2 regions of the Streptomyces dangxiongensis genome follow, and region 2 is predicted to be linked to the other one. Evidence: riboswitches for the same ligand, from Rfam matches in the RefSeq annotation. Region 2 holds a riboswitch; the other holds the start of a gene.
What was found. Region 2 has a riboswitch for S-adenosylmethionine ahead of thrC (threonine synthase). Riboswitches for the same ligand answer to the same signal wherever they lie in the genome.
Positions count from the first base shown of each region.

Region 1: linked by a shared signal. The riboswitch ahead of D9753_RS25990 (aminotransferase class V-fold PLP-dependent enzyme) and the one ahead of thrC (threonine synthase) in region 2 are both predicted to bind S-adenosylmethionine.

Region 1 is NZ_CP033073.1:5,756,573-5,763,927, reverse strand. Features, by position in the region: gene D9753_RS26015 (C40 family peptidase) at 1-635, opposite strand, end outside; gene D9753_RS26010 (NYN domain-containing protein) at 847-2,190, opposite strand; gene D9753_RS26005 (hypothetical protein) at 2,237-2,476, opposite strand; gene D9753_RS26000 (rhomboid family intramembrane serine protease) at 2,630-3,424, shown strand; gene D9753_RS25995 (Lrp/AsnC family transcriptional regulator) at 3,421-3,702, shown strand; gene D9753_RS25990 (aminotransferase class V-fold PLP-dependent enzyme) at 3,741-5,102, opposite strand; SAM riboswitch class IV at 5,280-5,396, opposite strand; gene trpD (anthranilate phosphoribosyltransferase) at 5,471-6,535, opposite strand; gene qcrB (cytochrome bc1 complex cytochrome b subunit) at 6,657-7,355, opposite strand, start outside.
Region 2 is NZ_CP033073.1:4,358,864-4,366,218, forward strand. Features, by position in the region: gene D9753_RS19605 (alpha,alpha-trehalose-phosphate synthase (UDP-forming)) at 1-1,037, opposite strand, end outside; partial or broken gene D9753_RS19610 (glucosyl-3-phosphoglycerate synthase) at 1,112-2,058, opposite strand; SAM riboswitch class I at 2,215-2,371, shown strand; gene thrC (threonine synthase) at 2,389-3,672, shown strand; gene D9753_RS19620 (MoaD/ThiS family protein) at 3,669-3,944, shown strand; gene D9753_RS19625 (cold-shock protein) at 4,385-4,588, shown strand; gene groL (chaperonin GroEL) at 4,956-6,578, shown strand; gene D9753_RS19635 (NADH:flavin oxidoreductase) at 6,812-7,355, shown strand, end outside.

The sequences.
Region 1 (7,355 bases), 1.4 Mb from region 2:
GCGCGCTGCTGCTCCTGCGCGAGCTGCGCCTTCTCCTTGGCGGTCAGGGTGTTCAGGAGCTTCTGCGCGGCGGCGAGCTTCCCCTGGACCTCCTGCTTCTTGTTGCCCAGTTCGGTGCGGGTGGCGGCGAGGTCCTTGAGCTTCTCGGTGGCCTCCGCCCGCTCCTGGGCGAGTTCGCGCTGTTTGTCCTGGATCTTCCTCAGCGCGTCGACCTGCTGACTGCTCAACTGGTCGAGCGTGGAGGCCTTGTCGAGGTAGTCGTCCGGATTGGAGGACAGGAAGAGCTGGACGGAGGCGTCGATGCCGCCGGAGCGGTACTGGGCGGTGGCCAGCGAACCCAGGCCGTCGCGGAGCTTGTTCAGCTCCTCCTGGCCGCGGGCGACGTCGTCCTGGATGGTGGAGATGTCCTTCTGCAGCTTCTGCTGCTTCTCCTTGGCGCCGTTGTACTTCTCGGTCGCCTGCTCCGCCTGCTCGTAGAGCTTGTCGACCTTGGCCTTCACCTCGTCCTTGCTCAGCTTCTCGCTGGGGGCGGCGTTGGCGGCGTTCGCGCTGAGCGCGACGGCAGCGGCGGCTGCGGTGGTCAGCACGGTCACACGGGTGCGACTGGGCTGCTTGGGTCGACGGTGGGACGCCACGGAGGACGAACTCCTTCTTGTGAGTGATCACCCGTTCGGAGGTTCGAGCCCAGACCCTAGTGACACAGTTGTGATCAGTTCAAATCCTCAAGCAAAAAACCCTGTCACGCCATGCATTCTTTGCACATAACTCACCTGCAGTGAGAGCCGATTGACGCTACGTTGCGTGACGTTACGCCCAATCCGGGCATGTATGACGCCCGTTGGACCTTCAGGACAGTCGCTTCAGAAGCACCGCAGAAGCCACGGGACGGGCACCCGCCCTGGCGACCCCGTCGGCCACCTCGCGGTCGGTGGAGGCGACGATGACCGGACGCCCCGGCGGCTCCGCACGCACCAGTTGGCGGATCAGCTCGTCGGCCGTGACCCCCGGCTTGGAGAACAGCACGCGCACCCCGCGCGGCGGCGCGAGCAGCACCGGCGCGGCCAGTTCGGCGCCGTCGAAGACGCACGTCACCTCCGCCCCGGTCTGCGCGGCGAGCGCGGAGAGCTGGCCCAGCAGTCTGAGCCGCTGCTTCTCCAGCGGCATCTGCGGATAGCCGGTCTTGGTCACGTTGTAGCCGTCGACGACCAGATGCGCCTGCGGCAGTGCGAGGAGCTGGTCGAGGATGGCCGGGTCATGCTCGGACAGGGCGCGTGCCGCGATGTCCTTCGGGGTCATCCGGCCCGGCTCCACCGCGTCGACCGTCTCGGCCGGCCGCACGGACACCGGGGGGAGGGCGAGTTCACGCCGCAGGCCCTGGGTCGCCTCCAGCAGGGTGTCGAGCAGCAGCCGTACCCGCATGTCCTCCACACTGCGGCCCTCCCGGGCCGCCCGCCGGGTGGCCTCCAGCGCGGCCTCGGCCTCGCTCAGACGGGCCTTGAGCCGCCGCGACTCGCTGTCCGCGGCCGACACCCGCGCGTGCGCCTCGGCGCGCGCGGCGTCGATCTCGCCGTGCGCCTTGCGCAGGGCGGCCTCGCCCCGCCTGACGTCGCTGAGCGCGGCCCGCAGCTTGCGGTGCAGCGACTCGCCCTCCTTCTTCGCCGACTCCAGCTCCGCGCGCAGCCGTTCGGTCTCGGCGCGGATGTGGTCGCGGGCCTGTGCCAGCTCCGCGCGCAGCCGGTCCAGCTCGGCGCGGCTCTCCTCGTCGGCCCGCTCGGCGTCCGCGCGCTGGGCCTCCTCGCCGGCCGCGGTGACGAGTTTCACCCAGCCCGCCGGGCGCAGTACGTAGGCCGCGGCCGCCACGTCGAGCGGGTCCGCGGCCGGGGGCGGCGAGCCGGAGCCGAGGGCGCCGGCGAGTTCCGGCTGCGCCTCTCTGAACTTTTCGCCGATCCGCTGCCGGAACAGCGGATCGGTCTCCAGCGCCGCCGCCATCGCGTTGCCGGCGAACTTGGCCCGGCGGTTCGGGGCGAACCGGGCGTACTGCCGCAACTGGGCGGGAAGTTCGGCCACGGTCAGCCCGCCGAAGCCGTCCGAGACGATCTGCACCACCCGCCGGCGCACGCCGTCGGGCAGCGGACGGTCAAGCACCTCGGCGGTGCCGTCGTCCGGCCCCCCGCCCGCGGTCTCCACCATCCGTCACACCCCAATACCGAAAAAGCCGCTCCCGGGACCGCTCCGCTCAGGAGCCGGTGCCCGGCCTGTCCACGAGTTCCACCTGGTCCACCGCGTTGCACCAGCGGCAGCGCACCGACTCGATGGTCTCACTGACCACCTCGCGCTCCTCCACCGTCGGCTCACCGGCCAGGTCGAGATGGACGTACTCGACGACCTTGGACGAGCGGGTCACGTCGAAGCGGGTGAGGTTGCCGCACAGGGTGCAGCGCCATCGTGTCGTGGCCGTCGGCAGGGGAACCGTCATCGTGACTGTCCGCTTCCTTCTCGTGTCGGTCCGCGCCGTTCCCCGGCGCGTATGGCTCGTAACCCTACGGCCTGCGGGGTCTTCGCCGCCCGCCCGTCCACGGCGGCGAGGCGGTCTGTCAGCTTGCGTCCCGTTACGTCATGCTCTGTAGTCATGATCAGCACCTGGAGCACGGCGGCCGGCAGGACTCTCAGGGCGGTCCGGGGCATCCCGGCACCGATCACGTACGGGCTCATCGTCCTGTGCTGCCTGATCTTCGTCCTCGGCCCCGCGTCCGGGCTCACCCCCGGGTACCGCGCCGGGGACGCGCTGCTCGCCGCGCAGCGGACGTACTTCCGGCGCTGGGGCGTGGTCCCGGCCGACCTGTTCGGCAGACCGGCCCGCGAGGCGCTCACCCCGGCGACCGCGCTGTTCGTGCACGGCGGCTGGGTCCACCTGCTCGGCAACATGCTGTTCCTCTTCGTCTTCGGGGCGATGACCGAGGAACGCATGGGACGGGTGGCGTTCACCCTGTTCTACGTCGGCTGCGGGTACCTCGCCCTGCTGGGCTACGCGGCCGCCAACGCCACCTCCGAGCAGTCGCTGGTCGGCGCCTCCGGGGCGATCTCGGCGGTCCTCGGAGCCTTCCTCTACCTGTTCCCCCGCGCCCGCGTGACCAGTCTTCTGCCCTTCCTGTTCTTCCTGCCGCTGCGCTTCCCCGCCTGGGTGGTGCTGCCGTTCTGGGCGGCGCTCCAGTGGTTCGCGGCGGGCCGGGCCTCCGACGGGCCCGGAGTGGCCTACCTCGCGCACATGGTCGGGTTCGGCCTGGGGTTCTGCTACGCGTGGCTGCGCTACGGACGCGGGCGCAGCCGCGCGGGCGGTCCCGGCGGGGCGGTGGTGGGGGACGGCCGGGCGACTAGAGTGAAGGCCGCACCAGCTCCGGTCACCGAGGGAGAGACACAGCCGTGATCACCGCGATCGTTCTGATCAAGACCAGCGTGGACCGGATCCCCGAGATCGCGGAGCGCATCGCCGCGCTGGAGAGCGTCAGCGAGGTCTTCTCGGTCACCGGCACCTACGACCTGATCGCCATGGTCCGGGTCGGGCAGCACGAGGACCTCGCCGAGATCATCCCCGGCCGGATCAGCAAGATCCCCGGCGTGGAGGCCACCGACACGCACGTCGCGTTCCGCACCTACTCGCAGCACGACCTGGAGGCCGCGTTCGCGATCGGCCTCGACAACTAGGGAGCCCGCCACCCCGGCGGGCGGCGGGCCGGCCGTCCTCAGACCGCCGGGACGCAGCGGCCGTCCTCCGTGCGGTACTGCCACCGGGCGCCGTCGCGCACCAGTTCCCGTACGGCGGTCACGAAGCGCTCGACGTGCTCGTCGGGGGTGCCGGCGCCGAAGCTGACCCGGACGGCGTTCAGGGACTTCTCGCCCGGGGCCGTCTCCGGGGCGCCGCACTCCCCCTGGGTCTGCGGGTCGGTGCCCAGCAGGGTGCGGACCAGGGGGTGGGCGCAGAAGAGGCCGTCGCGGACGCCGATGCCGTACTCGGCGGAGAGGGCGGCGGCGAAGTGCGAGCTGTTCCAGCCCTCGACGACGAAGGAGAGGACACCCACGCGCGGCGCGTCGTCGCCGAAGAGGGAGAGGATCCTGACCTCCGGGACCTCGGCGAGGCCTTCGCGGACCGTGCGGATCAGGTGCTCCTCACGGGCGACGAGGGTGTCCCAGCCGGCCTCGGTGAGGGCCTTGCAGGCGGCGGCGATGGAGTAGGCGCCGATCACGTTCGGGGAGCCGGCCTCGTGGCGGGCGGCGCTGTCGTGCCACTCCACGTCCACCCCGCCGTCCTGCCGCCGGGTGACCTTGCGGCTGGCGCCGCCGCCCGCGAGGTACGGCTCGGCCGCCCGGAGCCAGTCGGCGCGGCCGGCCAGGACGCCGGAGCCGAACGGGGCGTACAGCTTGTGGCCGGAGAAGGCGACCCAGTCGACGTCCAGGTCCCCGAGGTCCACCGGGTGGTGGGGGGCTAGCTGGGCGGCGTCCAGGACGATGCGGGCGCCGTGGGCGTGCGCGGCGGCGGCCAGCTCGCGCACCGGCCACAGCTCACCGGTGACGTTGGAGGCGCCGGTGACACAGACCAGGGCCGGGCCGTGGGGGTCGCGCTCGGCGAGGGCCCGCTCCAGGGTCCGGACGGCCTGCTGCGGGGTGCGCGGGGCGTCGAGGTAGGTGACCCGGGCGTCCTGCCAGGGCAGCAGGGAGGCGTGGTGCTCGGTCTCGAAGACGAAGACCTGGCAGCCGGCGGGCAGCGCGCGCGCCAGGAGGTTGAGCGAGTCGGTGGTCGAGCGGGTGAAGACGACCTGGTCGTCCGGGCGGCAGCCGAGGAACCCGGCGACGGTCCCGCGGGCGTTCTCGAACAGGTCGGTGGAGAGCTGGGAGAGGTAGCCGGCGCCGCGGTGCACGCTGCCGTAGTACGGGGCGTAGGCCGCGACGTCGTCCCAGACGCGCTGGAGGGCGGGGGCGCTGGCCGCGTAGTCGAGAGCGGCGTAGGCGACCTCACCGCCCGTGACGAGCGGGACGGTGACATCCCGGCCCAGCACGGGCAGCGGGGCGCAGAGGGACCGGTCGGCGGCAGCGGTGGAGACGGACATGGCTGAACTCCCGTGAAGGCAGGTGGAATCCGCCGGGCGAGCGGGCGTGCTCTGGCGCCGGTGGGGTGAAGGGGGATGCGGAGGCGGGGCTCTGCGGCCCTAGCGCATTCGCTTGCTCACGGGAGGCTCCTCGACGACCAGGATCCCTGGTCCCACACTTGCGGTAAGTGTGCGAGGGATCCGCGCTTGCCGTGGACCTTGCTGTCCACGGCCTGGTCTTCACCCGGGGCACCCCGCCACGGACGGAGGGTTGCCGGACAGTCGGCCGGGGCCTCATGACTGTCACTCATGACCTGGTGGAAGAACGTACGCGAACTGATCGTCGCCCCGCAACCCGTGTCCGGATCGCGGGACGACGTGCGGTGCGGTCAGGCGTTGCTGGCCGCCACCCACCGCTCCAGCGTCCGCCGGGCCGCGCCCGAGTCGACCGACTCCGCGGCCTTCGCCATGCCCGCGCGGAGCTGCTCGGTGAGCGGCGCGTCCGTCGGCTCCAGGGCCACCAGGGCCGCCGCCGAGTTCAGCAGGACGGCGTCCCGTACGGGCCCCTGCTCGCCGTCGAGCAGGCGGCGGGCGACGTCGGCGTTGTGGGCCGGGTCGCCGCCGCGCAGCGCCTCCACCGGGACCAGGGGGAGGCCGGCGTCGCGCGGGTCGAAGGACTCCTCGCGGACCCGGCCGTCGCGGACCACCCACACCCGGGAGGTGGACGTCGTCGTCAGCTCGTCCAGGCCGTCGTCGCCGCGGAAGACCAGGGAGGAGTTGCCCCGTTCCGCGAGCACGCCCGCGACGATCGGTGCCTCGTGCGCGACGGCGACGCCGACCGCCTGGGCCCGCACCCGCGCCGGGTTGGTCAGCGGGCCGAGCAGGTTGAACACGGTCCGGATGCCGAGCTGTCCGCGGGCGGCGCCCACATGGCGCAGCGCCGGATGGAACTTCACGGCGAAGCAGAAGGTGATGCCGGCCTCCTGAGCGACCTCCACGACCCGGCGGGGGGTCAGGTCGAGGTTGACGCCGAGCTTCTCCAGGACGTCGGAGGAGCCGGACGCCGAGGACGCGGCGCGGTTGCCGTGCTTGACGACCTTCGCGCCGGTACCGGCCACGACCAGCGAGGACATGGTGGAGATGTTCACCGTCCTGGCCCCGTCGCCGCCCGTGCCGACGATGTCGACGGTGCGGCCGGGCACCTCGATCACGTTCGCGTGCTCGTACATCGTGCGGACCAGGCCGGTGATCTCCTGGACCGTCTGCCCCTTCGCCCGCAGCGCCACCGCGAACCCGGCGATCTGGGCGTCGGTCGCCTCACCGCGCATGATGCGGTCCATCGCCCACGCGGTGTCGTCGGCCGCCAGGTCACGGCCCTCCAGCAGGCCGTTCAGGAGGACGGGCCAGGAGCGGCCCGCCGCGGTGTCGCCTCCAGCGGGGGTCACAGCGCTCATCAGCCGCTCCTCGTACGCAGTCCTGCTCCGTCGTACCCCACCCTATCCAGCCGCGGGCACCGCGAAGGGCCCCGTCCGCGACACGGACGGGGCCCTTCTGCGTGGTGTGGCGACGCGGGGATCAGTGGTGGCCGTGGCCGCTCGTGATCTCCTTGAACTCCTCGACGGTCGGCTTCGGGATCTGGCTGTCCTCGCCGTAGTAGGCGTTGGAGAGCTTGACCCGCAGCTTCTCGGAGGCGCCCACCTTGCGCTCGACGCCGTTCTCGTCGGTCGTCGGACCGATCTCGGCCGGCCGGTACTGCTCGTGCGCGGTGAGCGTGTGAAGCTGCTCCTGGCTGAGCGGCTCGTGCACCTCGATGAACTCACCGTGCGGCAGCCGCTTGATGATGCCGGTCTCGCGGCCGTGCAGCACCTTGTCGCGGTCGCGACGCTGGAGGCCCAGGCAGATCCGCCGGGTGACGATGAACGTCAGGACCGGCCCGGCGAAGAACGCGATCCGGACGAACCAGGTCACCGCGTTGATCGACAGGTGGAAGTGCGTGGCGATGATGTCGTTGCCGCCACCGATCAGCATGATCACGTAGCCGGCGACCCACGCGGCACCGAAGGCGGTGCGGGTCGGGGCGTTGCGCGGCCGGTCCAGGATGTGGTGCTCGCGCTTGTCGCCGGTGATCCAGGACTCGATGAACGGGTACAGCGCGATCACCGCGAGGAACAGCCCGAACAGGGCCAGCGGGACGAACACGCCCAGGACCAGGGTGTGGCCCCAGAAGTTGATCTCCCAGCCCGGCATGGCGCGGACGAGACCCTCGGCGAAGCC
Region 2 (7,355 bases):
CGCCGGACCTCGGCGGTGTACTCGCGGTACACGGCGAGGTCCTGCCGGGACGGGTACGCGAAGGCGACGTGGACGACCTTCTCCCGCCATTCGGGGTGGTCGTCGAGTAGCTGCCGGTAGGCCAGCAGCCCGCGCACGATGTTCTTGGACAGCTCGGTGCGGTCCACCCGGACGATCGTCCTGCGCGCCGTCCCGTCGGGGCCCGGGCCGATCTCCGCGCGGAGGGCCGTCATCCGCTCGGCCACGTCGTCCTGGTGGGCCCGCCCGCGCAGGAAGTCCGCGTCCGCGCCGAGACCGTGCACCCCGATCCGGGTGCCGGCGGCGGCGTCGGGCCCGAGGACCACCTGACAGCAGGCGGTGAAGGCGTCCGCCCACCGCTGGGTGAGGAACGCCGCGCGGTCCGCGCCCAGGATGCCGCCGAGCAGCTCGGCGGCGATGTCGTCGGGCAGCAGGCGGAAGTAGTCCGGCGGCGCCCACGGGGTGTGCGAGAAGTGGCCGATGCGCAGGTCGGGGCGCAGCTCCCGGAGCAGGCGCGGGGCGAGGGCCAGGTGGTAGTCCTGGATCAGCACCGCGGCGCCCTCGGCGGCCTCCTCGGCCAGCGCCTCCGCGAACGCCTGGTTGTAGGCCCGGTACGACGCCCAGTGCCGCCGGAACTCCGCGTCGAAGACCGGCTCCATCGGGGTCTGGTACAGCATGTGGTGGACGAACCAGAGCACCGAGTTGGCGATGTCGTTGTAGGCCGCGGCGTGCACGGCCGGGTCGATGCCGAGCATCCGCACCCGCTGCCCGCCGGTGTCCGCGGCCGGCAGCAGTCCGCCGTCCGCGCGCCGCACGGCCTCGCGGTCGCCGTCGCCGAGCGCGGCGCACACCCACACGGAGTCCGCGTCGGACCCGATGGCCGACAGCCCGGAGACGAGCCCGCCGCCGCCCCGCCTGGCGTGCAGCGAGCCCTCCTCGTCGATCTGATACGAAACCGGGCCGCGATTGGACGCGACCAGCACCTGAGCCTGTTCAGCAGTGCCGTGCGTGGAAGCCATACGCCTCAACCTAGCCCGGCCCACAAACGCTCAAACGTACGGTCCGCCCGCAAACGGGACCGTATACGGACCGTTCACGCCACCTTGCGCTCGGCGTACTCGGCGATCTCCACCATGGGCGGCCGTTCCTCGGTGTCCACCGAGTAGGTGTGCGCGGCTCGAACCCGTCCTCGCCCCGCTCGAACTGGGTCAGCGCGGGCCGGACCAGATGGCCGCGGGCCAGCCGGAGCTGGGCGGTGCGGTAGATCGCGGCGGCCATCCGGCCCAGGGCCTGCCCGTCCTGGTGGCGATGCAGGCGCACACCCACGTCGACCTGGGCCAGCGCGTCCAGGCCGGCCAGGTGCAGCGCGTCCACCAGCATCCCCAGCTCCACGCCGTAGCCGACGGGGAACGGCAACTGCTCCAGCAGGGAGCGGCGGGCCGCGTACTCGCCGCCGAGCGGCTGCACGAAGCCGGCCAGTTGCGGCCAGTGCATGTTCAGCAGCGGCCGGGCCATCAGCTCGGTGACCCGGCCGCCCTGCCCGGCCGCGCCGCCGAGCGGGCGGTCGTACATCGCCTTGACCAGGTCCACGCCGGGTTCGGTGAGCAGCGGGCCGACGATCCCGGTGACGAAGTCGGAGGAGAACTCGCGCAGGTCCGCGTCGATGAAGCAGACGATGTCCCCGCCGGTCACCAGCAGCGAGCGCCACAGCACCTCGCCCTTGCCGGGGACGGCGGGGATACGGGGCAGGATGGCGTCGCGGTGCACGACCCGGGCGCCGGCGCGCGCGGCGACCTGCGCGGTGCGGTCGGTGGACCCGGAGTCGACGACGACGATCTCGTCGACCAGCGGTATCTGCTCCACGAGGTCGTGGCGGATGACCGCGACGATGTCGCCGACCGTCTCCTCCTCGTTGAGCGCGGGCAGCACGACGCTGATCGTCTGGCCCGTGCGCTGCTTGGCGGCCAGGACGCGGTGGAGCGGGCGGTCGGTCACGGACCAGGAGCGGTCGGCCAGCCAGCGCTCGACTTCTTCCAGCACGGTCTGCGGCTCCTCACTGTCACGACCACACGCACACGGTGTGATCCATCTCGCGGTACGGACGACTATCTCAACTGTCCTGGCCTTCGGTTACAGTCTTGAACAACGCCGGTGACCATCGCATGTCGGGGGTCGCCCGCGTCAACAACCACATATTGCTCATCCAGAGGGGCAGAGGGACACGGCCCGATGAAGCCCCGGCAACCCTCCAGTCGGTTCTCGTAGATCAGTTCTGATCGTCTCCGCGAGGCTCCCGGCTAGGGAAGGTGCCAAATCCGTCTCACGGCGAAGTGCGTCGTGAGGAAGATGAGGAGAAAGGGCCTCGCCTCCATGGCTGTGCAGACAGTTGCAAGCGCCAGCAGTCCCACCGTCGACCTCGGTCCCGCCACGGCCCTGAGCTGTCGCGAGTGCGGTCACCGGGTGCCGCTCGGCCCGGTCTTCGCCTGCGAGGAGTGTTTCGGTCCGCTGGAGATCGCCTACGACTTCTCCGCCTACGACACCGAAGAGCTGCGCCGCCGCATCGAGGCGGGCCCCGCGAACATCTGGCGCTACGCCCCGCTGCTGCCCGTCCCCGCGGACGTCGCCGGCAAGCCCAACCTGAACCCGGGCTGGACCGAGCTGGTCAAGGCCGACAACCTGGCGCGCGAACTGGGCGTGACCGGCGGGCTGTACGTGAAGGACGACTCCGGCAACCCGACGCACTCCTTCAAGGACCGGGTCGTCGCCCAGGCCCTGGAGGCCGCCCGCGCCTTCGGCTTCACCACCCTGTCCTGCTCCTCCACCGGCAACCTGGCCGGTGCCGTCGGCGCCGCCGCCGCCCGGGCCGGCCTGCGCTCCTGCGTGTTCATCCCGCACGACCTGGAGCAGGCCAAGGTGGTCATGGCCGCCGTCTACGGCGGTGAGCTGGTCGGCATCGAGGGCAACTACGACGACGTGAACCGCTTCTGCTCCGAGCTGATCGGCGACTCGGCCGGCGAGGGCTGGGGCTTCGTCAACGTCAACCTGCGGCCGTACTACGCGGAGGGCTCCAAGACCCTCGCGTACGAGATCTGCGAGCAGCTCGGCTGGCGGCTGCCCGACCAGATCGTGGTCCCGATCGCCTCCGGCTCCCAGCTCACGAAGATCGACAAGGGTCTGCGGGAGCTGATCAGTCTCGGCCTCGTCGAGGACCGGCCGTACCGGATCTTCGGCGCCCAGGCCGAGGGCTGCTCGCCGGTGTCCACCGCCTTCAAGGCCGGGCCCGACGTCGTACGGCCGCAGAAGCCGAACACGATCGCCAAGTCGCTCGCCATCGGCAACCCGGCCGACGGTCCGTACGTCCTGGACATCGCGCGCCGCACCGGCGGTGCCGTGGAGGACGTCACCGACCAGCAGGTCGTGGACGCGATCCGGCTGCTCGCGCGGACCGAGGGCATCTTCGCGGAGACCGCCGGCGGGGTCACCGTGGGCGTCACCCGCAAGCTGATCGAGAACGGTGTGCTGGACCCGGCGAAGACCACGGTCGTCCTCAACACCGGCGACGGCCTGAAGACTTTGGACGCGGTGGCCGGGACCGGCCTCACCGCCACCATCCGCCCGACCCTGGACTCCTTCCGAGAGGCTGGCCTCGCATGAGCGTGACCGTTCGCATCCCCACCATCCTGCGCACCTACACCGGCGGCTCGGCCGAGGTCGCCGCCGAGGGCGCGACCCTCGCCGACGTCATCGCCGACCTGGAGAGGAACCACACGGGGATCGCCGCCCGGGTGCTGGACGACCAGGGCAAGCTGCGCCGGTTCGTCAACGTGTACGTGAACGACGACGACGTCCGCTTCGAGCAGGGCCTGCAGACCGCCACGCCGGACGGCGCGGGCGTGTCGATCATTCCGGCGGTCGCCGGCGGCTGATCCGCCGCATCATTACCTTCGGTAACGTCGGTTACATGTTGTTCCTGCGATTGCCCCCTCCACAAGAGAAGCGGAGGGGGCAATTCTGTGTGATTGAGCGCGGTAGAGTTGGGGAACACGGTCGCGGTCCGCGGGTCGGCGGCCCTTCATTCGGTGCTGTGCGCCCGACAAGAAACAGCCAAAGTGCTGGGGTGTTCCGCGGCATTTGTTCCCTTTGTGGGGCCCGACTTGCCCTGAAGTCGGATGAATTCTCGCCACATTCCGGACCGCTCGCTTCCAGATTTCTCGTCCGATTGACCTGTTGCAGAGGGCAGTTGGACAGATACATTCAGCCGCGGTCGACGCGTTCCGGCGCACGCCCCCGGCCAATGGGGGGTGAGGTCTGACCCGGGTCCGCGAAGTGCGGATCTGTGCAAGGGCCAGTAATAGGGGAGTTAGGCATGGCTCAGGGCACCGTCAAGTGGTTCAACGCGGAGAAGGGGTACGGCTTCATCGCGGTCGACGGTGGTGCGGACGTCTTCGTCCATTACAGCGCCATTCAGATGGACGGCTACCGCACCCTGGAAGAGGGCCAGCGGGTGGAGTTCGAGATCTCGCAGGGCCAGAAGGGCCCGCAGGCCGACATGGTTCGCCTCGGCGCCTGAACGTCTTTTGTGGCGAAGGGCCCGCACCGGCACAGGGTGCGGGCCCTTCGCCGTGCCCGGGTCCGTGCCTGCTCCGTGCCCGGTCCGGGGCGGGATCCGCGTCCGTCCGTGCCCGGTCCCGTGTCCGCGCCCGGTGTTCGCGCGGGGCTGACGGAGGGCCCGTTACCCCGCGAGGCGCTTGCACTCGACCATGCCGAGTGCTAATCATTGGCGTTAGCACTCTGAAGGTGAGAGTGACAACGAAGGACCGGGTCGGTGAGGCCCGCAGGCCAAGTGGGGCAAGGAACCACGCGGCCGGCGAGCCGTCCGTCGCGGGCGCGGGCGCGGTCCGAAGGAATCACCCCCAGTCCTGGAGGGACCACTTCACATGGCCAAGATCATCGCGTTCGACGAGGAGGCGCGGCGCGGCCTCGAGCGCGGCATGAACCAGCTCGCGGACGCCGTAAAGGTGACGCTCGGCCCCAAGGGCCGCAACGTCGTCCTCGAGAAGAAGTGGGGCGCCCCCACGATCACCAACGATGGTGTCTCCATCGCCAAGGAGATCGAGCTCGAGGACCCGTACGAGAAGATCGGCGCCGAGCTGGTCAAGGAAGTCGCCAAGAAGACGGACGACGTCGCCGGTGACGGTACGACCACCGCGACCGTTCTCGCTCAGGCCCTGGTCAAGGAAGGCCTGCGCAACGTCGCCGCCGGCGCCAACCCCATGGCCCTGAAGCGCGGTATCGAGAAGGCCGTCGAGGCCGTCTCCGCCGCCCTGCTGGAGCAGGCGAAGGACGTCGAGACCAAGGAGCAGATCGCCTCCACCGCGTCCATCTCCGCCGCCGACACCCAGATCGGCGAGCTGATCGCCGAGGCCATGGACAAGGTCGGCAAGGAAGGCGTCATCACCGTCGAGGAGAGCAACACCTTCGGTCTTGAGCTGGAGCTCACCGAGGGCATGCGCTTCGACAAGGGCTACATCTCCGCCTACTTCGCGACCGACATGGAGCGCATGGAGTCGGTGCTCGAGGACCCCTACATCCTCATCGCCAACTCCAAGATCTCCTCGGTCAAGGACCTGCTCCCGCTCCTGGAGAAGGTCATGCAGTCGGGCAAGCCGCTGCTGATCATCGCCGAGGACGTCGAGGGCGAGGCCCTGTCGACCCTGGTCGTCAACAAGATCCGCGGCACCTTCAAGTCCGTCGCCGTCAAGGCCCCGGGCTTCGGCGACCGCCGCAAGGCCATGCTCGGCGACATCGCCATCCTCACGGGCGGCGAGGTCATCTCCGAGGAGGTCGGCCTCAAGCTGGAGAACGCGACCCTGGACCTCCTGGGCCGTGCCCGCAAGGTCGTCATCACCAAGGACGAGACCACCATCGTCGACGGTTCGGGCTCCTCCGAGCAGGTCAACGGCCGGGTCAACCAGATCCGCGCCGAGATCGAGAACAGCGACTCGGACTACGACCGCGAGAAGCTCCAGGAGCGCCTGGCGAAGCTCGCCGGCGGTGTCGCGGTCATCAAGGCCGGTGCCGCCACCGAGGTGGAGCTCAAGGAGCGCAAGCACCGCATCGAGGACGCCGTCCGCAACGCGAAGGCGGCCGTCGAGGAGGGCATCGTCGCCGGTGGTGGCGTGGCCCTGCTCCAGGCCTCCCAGGTCTTCGAGAAGCTGGAGCTCGAGGGTGACGAGGCGACCGGCGCCAACGCCGTGCGCATCGCGCTCGAGGCCCCGCTGAAGCAGATCGCCGTCAACGCCGGCCTCGAGGGCGGTGTCGTGGTGGAGAAGGTGCGCAACCTCACCCCGGGCCACGGCCTGAACGCCGCGACCGGTGAGTACGTCGACCTGGTCGCCGAGGGCATCATCGACCCGGCGAAGGTGACGCGTTCCGCGCTCCAGAACGCCGCGTCCATCGCCGCGCTGTTCCTCACCACCGAGGCCGTCATCGCCGACAAGCCGGAGAAGAACGCCGCGCCGGCCGGCGGCGGCATGCCGGGCGGTGACATGGACTTCTGATCGGCCTCCGGCTGATCGCCTGTCCTTCCGACCGAGGGCGGCACCTCCTGCTGACGCAGGGGGTGCCGCCCTCGGGCGTTTCCCGCGACGGGTGTGCGGTGTGACCGGGGTCACGGAGCCGGTGGGGTGCGGGTGGAATGCGCGAACGCGTGCCGGAGGTTTATTCATTAGGTGCAACATTGCGTGCGCACATACCGACTGGTCTACCGAGTGAATCCCCGAGGAGCCCCCACGTGACCGTCACGACCCCCGCCTCCCGCGCGGCCCGGATCCTGTCCCGGCCGATCTCCCTCAACGGCCTCACCGTCCCCAACCGGATCGTGATGGCGCCGATGACCCGCATGTTCTCCCCGGGCGGCGTCCCCGGCGAGGACGTGCGCTCGTACTACGCCCGCCGCGCCGCCGCCGGTGTCGGCCTCATCGTCACCGAGGGCACCTACGTGGGCCACGAGTCGGCCGGTCAGAGCGACCGCGTCCCGCGCTTCCACGGCGAGGAGCAGTTGGCGGGCTGGGCGAAGGTCGCCGAGGACGTGCACGCGGCCGGCGGCACGATCGTCCCGCAGCTCTGGCACATCGGCACCGTCCGCAACGAGGGTGACGCGCCCTTCCCGGACGCCCCCTCCCACGGCCCCTCCGGCCTGCGCGTCGACGGCACCGCGGACGCCACCCCCATGACCCAGGCCGACATCGACGCCGTCATCGGCGCGTTCGCCCGGGCCGCGGCGGACGCCGAGCGCATCGGCTTCGACGGCGTGGAGATCCACGGCGCCCACGGCT